3 regions of the Arthrobacter sp. ok909 genome follow, and region 3 is predicted to be linked to each of the others. Evidence: riboswitches for the same ligand, from Rfam matches in the RefSeq annotation. Region 3 holds a riboswitch; each other region holds the start of a gene.

Region 1 (3,264 bases), on a different contig from region 3:
CCAGGCCGATCCCGAAGACCAGCAGGCCCTCGAAGTGGTGGCGTGCCGCCTGGCTGCTGCCCTGGATGCCGAACGTGAAACGCCGGTTAGCCGCGGTATTGGCCACGGCGGTGGTGAGCAAGGCGAGGAAATTTGCCAGTTGCGGGTCCATGATGCCGCGGCAGAGCAGGAAGATCACCAGGTATGCCAGGGTGGAGGCCACCCCGATGCTGCCGAAGCGGACGAGCTGTCCAAAGAGGCTTCCGCCGGGGCTTTGTTCCTGGGCCCGCGAGGAAGCAGGAAGCGGTCCGCGGGCGAGGGCGGCGCGCAGTTCGGGAACCGGGATCCGGCCCGAGACCAGGTCCCGGCTCAGCCGTGCCATGCCGCGCAGGTCCGCGATGGCGGTCTGGACGATGTCCACGCTGGTATCCGGGTCGTCGGTCCAGTCCACCGGGACCTCGTGGACGCGCAGGCCGCACTTTTCGGCCAGGACCAGCAGTTCGGTGTCGAAGAACCAGGCGTTGTCCAAAGTGTGCGGGAGCAGTTGCCGGGCTACGTCCGCGCGGATTGCCTTGAAGCCGCACTGGGCGTCGCTGAAGTGGGCGCCCATGAAGGACTGCAGCAGGAAGTTGTAGCTGCGCGAGATGAATTCCCGCTTCGGCCCGCGGACCACGCGCGAGTTGCGGGCCAGCCGGGTCCCGATCGCGAGGTCGGAGTGCCCCGAAATGAGCGGGGCAAGGAGGGGGCCGAGCGCCGCCAGATCGGTGGAAAGGTCCACGTCCATGTATGCCAGGAGCGGCGACGGTGAGGCAAGCCATACCTTGCGCAGCGCATTTCCTCGGCCTTTTTCGGCCATATGGACCACGTACACCTCGCGGAACTCGCGGGCCACGCGCTCCGCCGTCTTGAGCGTTCCGTCGGTGCTGGCGTTGTCCGCCACCGTGATCCGGAAGGAGTGCGGGAAGGAGCCAAGAAGATAGGCGTGGAGCCGGCGCAGGCACGCTTCGAGGTCCCGCTCCTCGTTGAAGACCGGGATGGTGACGTCCAGCAGCGGCGTGCTGGTGCGTGTGTCAATAGCTGAGCGCCGGCCGCCGGCGGCGGTGAGCGGCCCGCCGAACCGGGCCGGGGCGGGCGCGTCGGCCACGGCAAGCCCGGAAGGTGCGGCGGGTGCTGCCGGACCGGCCGGCGTCGCCGTGGAGTGTGGCAGGGTTCCTGAGGCCTGGTCTGTGAACGTCATGCCTCAACTTTCCCGGCGGCCCATATGAGGGCTTTAGGGTCAAGCTGTGCGGGGGCTGTGGAAGTCCGGCCCGGTGCAGCCGGGGCACGCGCGCAGGAGGCCCCGGATCGCTATGGATCCGGGGCCTCCTGGGCGCTGCTGGCTGGTGATGCCGGCTTAGTACCAGTTGTGGGACAGGTGGAAGTTCAGTGCACCACAGGGGGAGCCGTAGCGCGACTTGACGTAGTTCAGGCCCCAGTTGATTTGGGTCCGGTAGTTGGTCATGTAGTCCGCGCCGGCGCTCGCCATCTTCGAGGCGGGCAGGGACTGGACCACACCGTAGGCGCCGCTGCTGGCGTTCGTGGCAGTCGTCTTCCAGTCCGATTCCTTGGTCCAGAGCTTCTGTAGGCACTGCATCTCGCCGGGCGCCCAGCCATAGCTGCCCAGCTGGGCCGCGGCGTAGGCCTGTGCCCCGGCGGGGTCGTCGATGGCGACCGGCGCCGGTGCCGGCGCGGGAGCCGCTGCGGGAACGGGGGCCGCTGCTGGAGCGGGCGCGGGGGCTGCCGCCGGGGCCGGTGCGGCCGGGGCAGCAGCGGCGGGGGCGGGTGCCGGTGCTTCGGTGGCCTTGACCTCCGAGATCTGAGGTACCGCGCCGCTGGGCGCTGCAGCTGCCGGCGCGGCGACCCGGACCCGCTCAAAGTTCAGCTTGGCCAGGGGATCGGCCATGGTGGCCGTTTGGGAGCTCGCAACAGTCGCCCCGTAGCTGCCCGGCTCGGCGGCCTGGCTGGCGGCGGCGCCGCCAGCCACCAGTACTGCGCAGGCGGCGGTGACCACTGCGGCGCGGCGTCCGGTGATGCCGAGCCCGGTGGCCAGCCGCGACAGGACGGATGCCTGCGGGGCCGGTGCGGCACGGTGGCGCGACTTGCCGGCGCGGGAATGTGAAACGCCGTCAGGGCGCGTTTGTACCTGGAATTCAGTCATGATGGCCTCTCAACGCCTGCGGAGTTAGCTGTCGGGTTCGGATGAGGTCATCCGGCCGCACGGAATATCACGTGTCGGCTTCACCCCAAGGGCGCATGTGTGCAGAATGCCCGGGAACTCTGGGTCCCCCGCCTCTGCCTGGTCCAGCGGAATCCGGGAAGCGGCAGAGTTTGGCGTCCATCCGGATATGCGGCACAAATGGAGGCCGCACTCGAAAAACGGTACAGGACTACTGAACTTAAGTCACATTTGGGTAACGGGAGTCACAGGGGCGGCGTGTCGCATTGCGCGAGATTCCCCCGCGGGTTCCTGTAGCCGACCTGTAGCCCCGGCGCCGGTTACGCCGACGGCGGCACGGCCGGGAGGCGTACAGCGAACTCCGTCCGGCCCGGCCGGGACGTGACCTCGACGGTCCCCCCGTGGGCTTCCACGATCGACTGGACAATGGACAAGCCCAGCCCGCTGGTGCCCTCGGACGTCTGTGCGGGCGCCGTGGCATGTCCACTGCCATTGCTGCCGGCCGCACCCCCGGATCTGCCGGAGACAGAGCCGGAAAGAGGACCGGTGGAAGAGCCGGAAGCGCCGCGGGCAGCGGACCCGGACCGGGCCCCCGCCGTCGCTGCCGCAGGGCTGGCTTCGGAACTGGCCGCAGGATTGGTGCGCGACGCGTCAGCCCGCGCGAAGCGGGCGAAGACCCGGCCGACGAATTCGGGGGCGATGCCGCTGCCGTTGTCCGTCACGGTAACCACGGCGCTGCCGTCCGCCGAACGCATGACGCCGGTTACCACTTTGGTCCCCGGTTCCGTGTGCTTGCGCGCATTGGACAGGAGATTGGCGAGGACCTGGTGAAGCTGGGCCGCATCGCCGCGCACCACCACCGGCTCATCCGGCAGTTCCAGCTGCCAGATCCGGTCCGGGGCCATGACCTTCTCATCGCTCACGGTCTCGACGGCCAGCTGGGTGAGGTCGACGTCGGCGACCTTGAGCGGCTGCCCCTCGTCCAGTCGCGCCAGCAGCAGCAGGTCCTCCACCAGGGTGGTCATCCGCTCGGATTGGCTTTGGACACGGGCCAGGGATTTCTCGCCGTC
Region 2 (3,264 bases), on a different contig from region 3:
GCCAAGGCGACGACGGCGATCAGCGCCAGGGTCAGGAAAGTCATGGCTCGAGACTGCGGGACGGCCCCGGGCCAATCGGGGCAACAAGCTTCACCGGAATGTCGGTGTTCTCGTCCGTGAGGTAGGAAGCGCAGACCCGGTGATAGCCGTCGGCAATCTGGGCCGCGACTCCGGCGTCGAGGTCCCCGCGGACCAGGAGGACGGGGGAGAGCGGACGGCCGTCGGCAATCTTGGCCAGGTCGGAGGCCACATGGGGGTTGTCCCGGGTCAGGAGCGGCAGGCCTGAGGCCCGCAGGATATCCTTGGCCACGTGATGGGTTACCGGCGCCAGGCGCAACGACTCCACGATGGCGGCGGCCCTGGCATCGTCGGTGAGCAGCGAGAGATAACGACCGGCAGCCGGATAGTCGTGTTCCTCGGGCTCCCCGTGCCAGAGCACCGGGTTCCCGTCATGGCCCTTGTCCGAATCCTTTGTCATGGAATGAGACTAGTCCCGTGGAGGGTGCAGCGCCCCTACGTTCCTGACCGCCGTTCCACCACCGCGTAGGCCTTGCCGTCCAGGAAGGCCCAGTCGCTGACAACCATGAACCCGAGGGCGTCCACCCGGTCGTTCAGGACGTGTTCGTCGAAGCCGCCGTCCCGTGGCTCCGCATCCCATGTGGACACATGGACGTCCGGGCCGTCCAGGATCAGCAGTTCGGTATTGACGTCGAAATCCTCCTGGGGCTGGTTGCTCAACTGGCAGATGGCGACACAGTGGCTGTTCATTTCGGGCCTCCGCTTCCAAGGTGGTGCTGATGGCATCATCTTATGGTCGAAAAGCTGCGCCGCCCTATGGGCAACTGCCGGACCGCACCGTGGCCCGTTACCTGAATGTGACATTCGCCTGCGGTTCGCGCTACGGTGGATAAGTGCCTGTTGTCTCCGATACGGGCGCTCCCCAGCCGATTGCCTAACTCTGCCGCGGCCCGGGGGTAACTCGCACCAACGACCGGCAGAGACGGGGAAACCACTTTTGGCCTGCTGATACGCAGGCCTTGGGGTGAAGCCGCACAGTGCCCGCAACGACGGGCCCGGGAGTGCGGCCGGGTGACTCCCATCCGAATCCGACAGCTCACCTCGCAGGCACTGGGAGAGGCTACATCCATGTCTTCAATCAATACTTTTGCGCGCCATGCCGCCGTCCTCGCCGCCGCATCCGGCCTGGTTCTTACCAGCGGAATGGCCGCCAACGCAGCCCCGGCACCCCTGCAGCGGGACTCTGCTCCGGCCTCCGCCGCAGACGTCAAGGGACTTCTCAGCGCGCCCGTCAGCGCCGATTCAAGCGTCAAGATCAGCTTCGACCGCCCCGCAGTGAGCTCTGTCGCAGCGCCGGTCATCGAACAGCCCAAGCCCGTTGCCGCTGCTCCCGCAGCAGCGCCGGCGGCAGCACCCAAGGTGGCCGCTGCGCCGTCCGTGCAGGTGCAGGCAGCTCCGGCGGCGCCCGCCCCGGCCGCGGCACCGGCTGCAGGCGGCCGCAACGCCATCATGCTTTCTGCCGCGTACAGCCAGCTGGGCATCACCCAGGACTGCACCGCGATGGTGGAAAAGGCCCTTGGCGCGGCCGGTAAGCCCGTCGGCGACATCGGGCCCCGGGCCTTCCTTGGCCTCGGAACCGTTGTGGCGGCCCCGCAGCCCGGTGACATGGTGGTCCAGTCCGGCCACGTCGGCATCTACGCCGGCAACGGCCAGGTGATCAGCGGCGGCATGAACGGCGCCAACCAGACGATCGTGCACCCGCTGTCCTGGCTCACCGCGACCGGCGGCGTGACCTTCGTCCGCGCCTAAACCCCGTAGGGGCCAGACAGCCCTCCCGGGGCCATCCAGTCCGGAAAGACCGGCGATCGATTTTCCCTTGGGGGCAAGCGATCGCCGGTCTTTCCCTTGCCCGGATTCTCACGGATTCCTAGGGATTCCCGACGGCGGCGAGCGGAAGCGTCATCTTCATGACGGTGCCGGCGCTGCCGGTGGAGGCAACCTCGACGGCACCTCCGGCAGCCACTGCGATTTCCCGGACCAGGGCCAAGCCGATGCCAAAGCTCCGTTGTCCCTGCGTTCCTCCGGTGCTGGCGGTCCGCACGAAGCGGTCAAAGATCCGGGCCTGGTCCACGCCGGTGATCCCGGTCCCCGTGTCAGCCACCGTGATGACCGCGCGGTTTTGCTCGATCGCCGTCGTGATGGTCACACGGCCGCCCGGCGGGGTGTGGGAGAGGGCGTTGTCCGCCAGGGCCAGGACGGCGCGGCGCAAGGCGTTGGCGTCGATCCGGGCCAGCGGCCGGGCATCGGCGGAGAAGTCCAGGCGCACGTCCCGTTGCTCCGCGACCAGCCGCAGGCCCTCGGCGACGCCGGAGGCGGTGCCGGCGAGGTCGGCAGGCGCTGCCGAGCGGTCAGGGGCGTCGGTGGTGGCCGCCAGGAGCAGTTCGTTGACGATCCCGGTCAGCGTTGCCGCGTCCTCCCGGATCCGGGCCAGGTCCTGGGCCTGTTTGGAGCCGGGCTCGGTGTTGCGCTGGGCAAGCTGGATCCGGGTGTCCAGAATGGTCAAGGGGGTGCGCAGTTCATGGCTGGCGTCCTGGACGAAGCGCCGTTGCCGGGCCAGGGCGTCGCCGAGGGGGCGGATGGCGCTGCGCGCGCTGAGCCATCCGACGATGCCCGCCAGCACGATTCCCGCGACCCCGGCGATGAGCATGGCTTCGAGCACGTCCCGGGAATCCAGGTAGGCGTAGGCCGTCCCGGCCGATGCCGAACGCGGAACTTCAGGATGGGCCAGCTGGTTGACGAGGTACAGGGCCGTGGCGGCGAGGAGTCCAAGGACCATGACCGCGCAGGCGGCGCTGATCCGCAAGGCGACCTTGAGGGAGGCCTTGCGCAGTGTGGAGTGGTCCGGGGTTTCGCCGGCGCCCCCGCCGTTACTCATGGGCATCGCCGATCTGGTAGCCGACGCCGTGTACGGTGCGGATGACGGCCTTGGAGATCTTCCGGCGCAAGTGGTGGACGTAGGTATCGATCACCCCGGGCTGGTCGGAGGCATGGAAGTGCGCTGACAGGAGTTCGTCCCGGGTGAAGACCCGGTCGGGTTCCGCGGCCAGGGCTGCCAGCAGCTGTCCTTCCTTTGCGGTCAGCGACACCGTGTGCCCGTAGACCGAGCGGATCGAGCGCTGCGCCGGGTCAAGTTCCCAGTCCCCGATGCTCAGCGGTGCCGGCACGGCGGCATAGGTGCGCGTCAGT
Region 3 (3,264 bases):
TGAACGGCGCGGGAGCGCCGGCGTCGGAGCGGCCGGCGTGCTCGGCGGCCAGCGCGTTCAGTCCCGCGGCGATCGCGGCGGCGGGCCCCGCGAACGCCGGGTCTTCCCGGCAGTTCAGGGTCCCGGCGGGCAGGTCCCCGGGGTCAGGACCGACGACGACGACGCGGCGGGCACCGCCCGCGGCGCGCAGCGACCGCTCAAGCAGGGTGGCGCCGTCGTAAGTCAGCCGCGACTTGGGCACACCGCCCAGGCGGGCCGACCTTCCGCCGGCGAGAATGATGGCATCGAACTCCACCGGATCAGCCTAGCGCGGCGCGAGCTGCCCGGAGGCTCGGGCGCCACGGGCGGGGCCCGGGGTCGCGGCCATGGCCACGGCCACGGCCACGGTTAGGGCAGCAGCCGGGGCAGCGGTTCAAGCGGTAGGTCAAGAGGTAGGTCAGGCGGCCGATTCCGGCAGCAGGAACGGATCCCACGCGGGGGTAGGCTTCTCGAGTTCCTTGATCTGCCAGATGGTGCCCTTCGGGGGACCTGGTACAAATCCGAGTTTCCAGCCCATCTCTGCCGGCGTGTGGTCGCCCTTGGCATTGTTGCAGCGCAGGCAGGCGGCCACGAGGTTCTCCCAAGAATCGGCGCCGCCACGGGACTTGGGCTGGACGTGATCGATCGTGTGGGCTGCCTTGCCGCAGTACGCGCAGTGGTGGGCATCGCGGCGGAGCACGCCGCGGCGGCTGACCGCCGTCATCGTGTTGTACCGCGGCCGGATGTAGCGGTTCAGGAGGATCACGGACGGGCGGCCCAGTATGTCCTGCGGGCCGACAACGGGGTCGTCCCCTTCAGCCACCACGCTTGCCTTTCCGGTCAGGACAAGGACGAGCGCCCGGCGGAAGGTGATGACCGCCAGCGGTTCATATCCAGCATTCAGAACGAGAGTGCGCATCCGCATACCTCTTCACGGCCGCACCCGCCAGGGGCACGAGGGCCGGCTGCCCTGTGCATGGTCGGGCTATGGATCGACAAGACAAGAGTAAACACTCAACTGCCAGATCACCGAATGTTTTTTCGGCGGTGCGGCCCCCAGCGCGGAAAATTCATGCCCCGGTAACACGAAAGACCCCCGCCTCAAGAGGCGGGGGTCTTTGAAAGTGCGGGGGGCTTGCGCCTAGCCGCCGACGCGGATGAAGACCGGGCCGGAACCGACGTTCACGCTGTAGAGAGCGGTGGTGCCGCCGTTCCAGCCGCCGTGGACTGCCATGCCGTTGCCGACGTAGACAGCGATGTGGGGCATGCCCACGCCACCGTTCTGGTAGTAGGCGAGGTCGCCCGGACGAGCTTCGGCGGCGCTCACGGTGCGGCCGAGGGACAGGTAACCTGCCGGCCAGCCGTGGTAGTGGATACCGGCCGCGGCCAGGGCGTTGGTGGCAAGGGCGGTGCAGTCCTGCGCCACGCCGAGCTGTGCATAGGCGGCGGCAGCGATAGTTGCACCGGCGCCGCTTCCGATTCCGGCAGGGGCCAGGGCAGCTGCGCCGCCGTTGACGCCGGCCTGGGCGCCGCCGGCCTGGGTGGCTGCGGCGGTCTGGACCTGCACGACGGGCTTGGGAGCCTCGACGACGGGAGCCGGCGACGTGGTCACGGCGGGCTTCTCGTAGGAAATCGCAATGGTGGAAGCAGCCGAAATCGTGGCCGGAGCCGACGACTGGACTTCCAGGGCGGAAGCGGAGGTGGATTCGCGCTGAACATTGGTCTCAGCAGCGTTGGCTGCGATTCCGCTGGTCAGAACCAGACCGGAAGCTGCGGCGATGACCGCGGCCTGACGGCCCATGCCGCCGGCGTTGTCGCCGACTGCCTTGGCAATAACAGCCAGCGAGTTGGTCTTGGTGACCTCGGCGCGGTGCCGTGCAACGGTTGCACGAGTAGTCATTAAGTTCTCTCTTTCGTGATCCTTGGACCGCGCGTTTTTGGGCGCGGGCTGAGGACGCTCCGGCATCTTGGGGGTACGCCGGATCGCCCCGAAATGGGTTACTTAGCGAAGGGTGTACTGCGAAGACGCGCCAAAAGCGGGAACTGCATGCTGTCCGGACTCGGTGGAGAATGAGCCAGCGGAACGTGATCCCATCCGGGCGCCGGCAAGGGCGGCACGTGATGTGGATGTCAGCGGGCTCAAAAGAGCCGCGCCAGTGCGCATACGCGCAGCATTGTGGCGTGAAGACACGAAAGTAGCCTCTCCCAATGCCTACGAGGTGAGCTGTCGGATTCGGATGGGAGTCACCCGGCCGCGCTGCTTCCTGGGAAGCGTTGCGACTTAACCCCTAGGCCTTCTTTCGAAGGCCAAAATTGGTTCCCCCGCCCCTGCCAGACGATGTAATGCGAACGGACCTTGAGCGGTGGCAGAGCTAGGCAATCCACTCAAGAGCGCCAACTTCGGAAAAGTTGGCGTGCTTCAAACTCTACAGGACTCCGGACCCAATGTCACATTCAGATCACGGCGTGTCCCGGGAATTTGAGAGTTGTCCATCGTCTTTATTAGAGCCAGCCGAGGGGGTCAACGACGTCGCCGTTGACCATCACTTCAAAGTGGAGGTGGCAGCCCGTGGAGGCGCCGGTGGTCCCGCTCAGCGCGACGATATCGCCGCGGGAGACCTTCTGGCCGACCTTCACCGAGGACGACGACAGGTGGTTGTACGTGGTCTCCAGACCGTTGCCGTGGTCAATGACCACACGGTTGCCGCCGCCGTAGGGGTGCCATCCGTTGAAGGTCACGGTGCCGCTGGCGGCGGCGTGGACCGGCGTGCCGCACTGGGCGGCGAAATCCTGGCCGCGGTGAAACTCCCCCGGACCGCCCGTGATGGGGCTCACACGGTAGCCGAACGGCGATGCCGTGATCAGTTGGTCCAGCGGCGGACCCAGCGTGCCGGCTGAAGCCGCGCGGGTGATGCTGCCGACGGACTGGGCGCTCAGCAGTTGCTTGAGCTTCCCGTCCGGGTCGCCTTTGGTGGCGACGGCCGTCCGGCTGAAATCGAGCTTTGCGGCGGCGGCAGCCGTGACATCCGGCTGCGCTGCGGCCGAGACCGTGCCCGATCCGTCCGCGTTCGAGGCCATGACCGGGCTGGTAACGGGGACCGTCACCGTGAGTACCAGACCAGCCGCGGCCAGTGCGATGCCGGCCTTCTGCCCCACGCCGCTGGCGGCGGCAAAATCCGTTACCTGACGGAACGGACTGCGGCGGCTGCGGCGCTCGTCCCGGTGCGGGTCGCGCGGGCGTTCGGC

Evidence for each region. A riboswitch is a leader RNA that binds a small molecule or an ion and turns the genes downstream of it on or off. The one in region 3 is predicted to bind cyclic di-AMP.
Region 1: another riboswitch for cyclic di-AMP. It lies ahead of BLR03_RS24130 (aggregation-promoting factor C-terminal-like domain-containing protein); the one in region 3 lies ahead of BLR03_RS07770 (NlpC/P60 family protein).
Region 2: another riboswitch for cyclic di-AMP. It lies ahead of BLR03_RS10150 (NlpC/P60 family protein); the one in region 3 lies ahead of BLR03_RS07770 (NlpC/P60 family protein).

The regions. Positions count from the first base shown of each region.
Region 1 is NZ_FNJS01000033.1:30,745-34,008, forward strand. It holds gene BLR03_RS19780 (bifunctional glycosyltransferase family 2/GtrA family protein) at 1-1,216, opposite strand, end outside; gene BLR03_RS24130 (aggregation-promoting factor C-terminal-like domain-containing protein) at 1,373-2,176, opposite strand; cyclic di-AMP (ydaO/yuaA leader) riboswitch at 2,178-2,335, opposite strand; gene BLR03_RS19790 (sensor histidine kinase) at 2,515-3,264, opposite strand, start outside.
Region 2 is NZ_FNJS01000010.1:46,663-49,926, forward strand. It holds gene BLR03_RS10135 (cation:proton antiporter) at 1-44, opposite strand, end outside; gene BLR03_RS10140 (hypothetical protein) at 41-478, opposite strand; gene BLR03_RS10145 (hypothetical protein) at 514-768, opposite strand; cyclic di-AMP (ydaO/yuaA leader) riboswitch at 942-1,142, shown strand; gene BLR03_RS10150 (NlpC/P60 family protein) at 1,147-1,827, shown strand; gene BLR03_RS10155 (sensor histidine kinase) at 1,946-2,953, opposite strand; gene BLR03_RS10160 (response regulator transcription factor) at 2,946-3,264, opposite strand, start outside.
Region 3 is NZ_FNJS01000007.1:63,643-66,906, reverse strand. It holds gene BLR03_RS07780 (molybdenum cofactor guanylyltransferase) at 1-295, opposite strand, end outside; gene BLR03_RS07775 (HNH endonuclease) at 437-937, opposite strand; gene BLR03_RS07770 (NlpC/P60 family protein) at 1,160-1,918, opposite strand; cyclic di-AMP (ydaO/yuaA leader) riboswitch at 2,214-2,397, opposite strand; gene BLR03_RS07765 (M23 family metallopeptidase) at 2,521-3,264, opposite strand, start outside.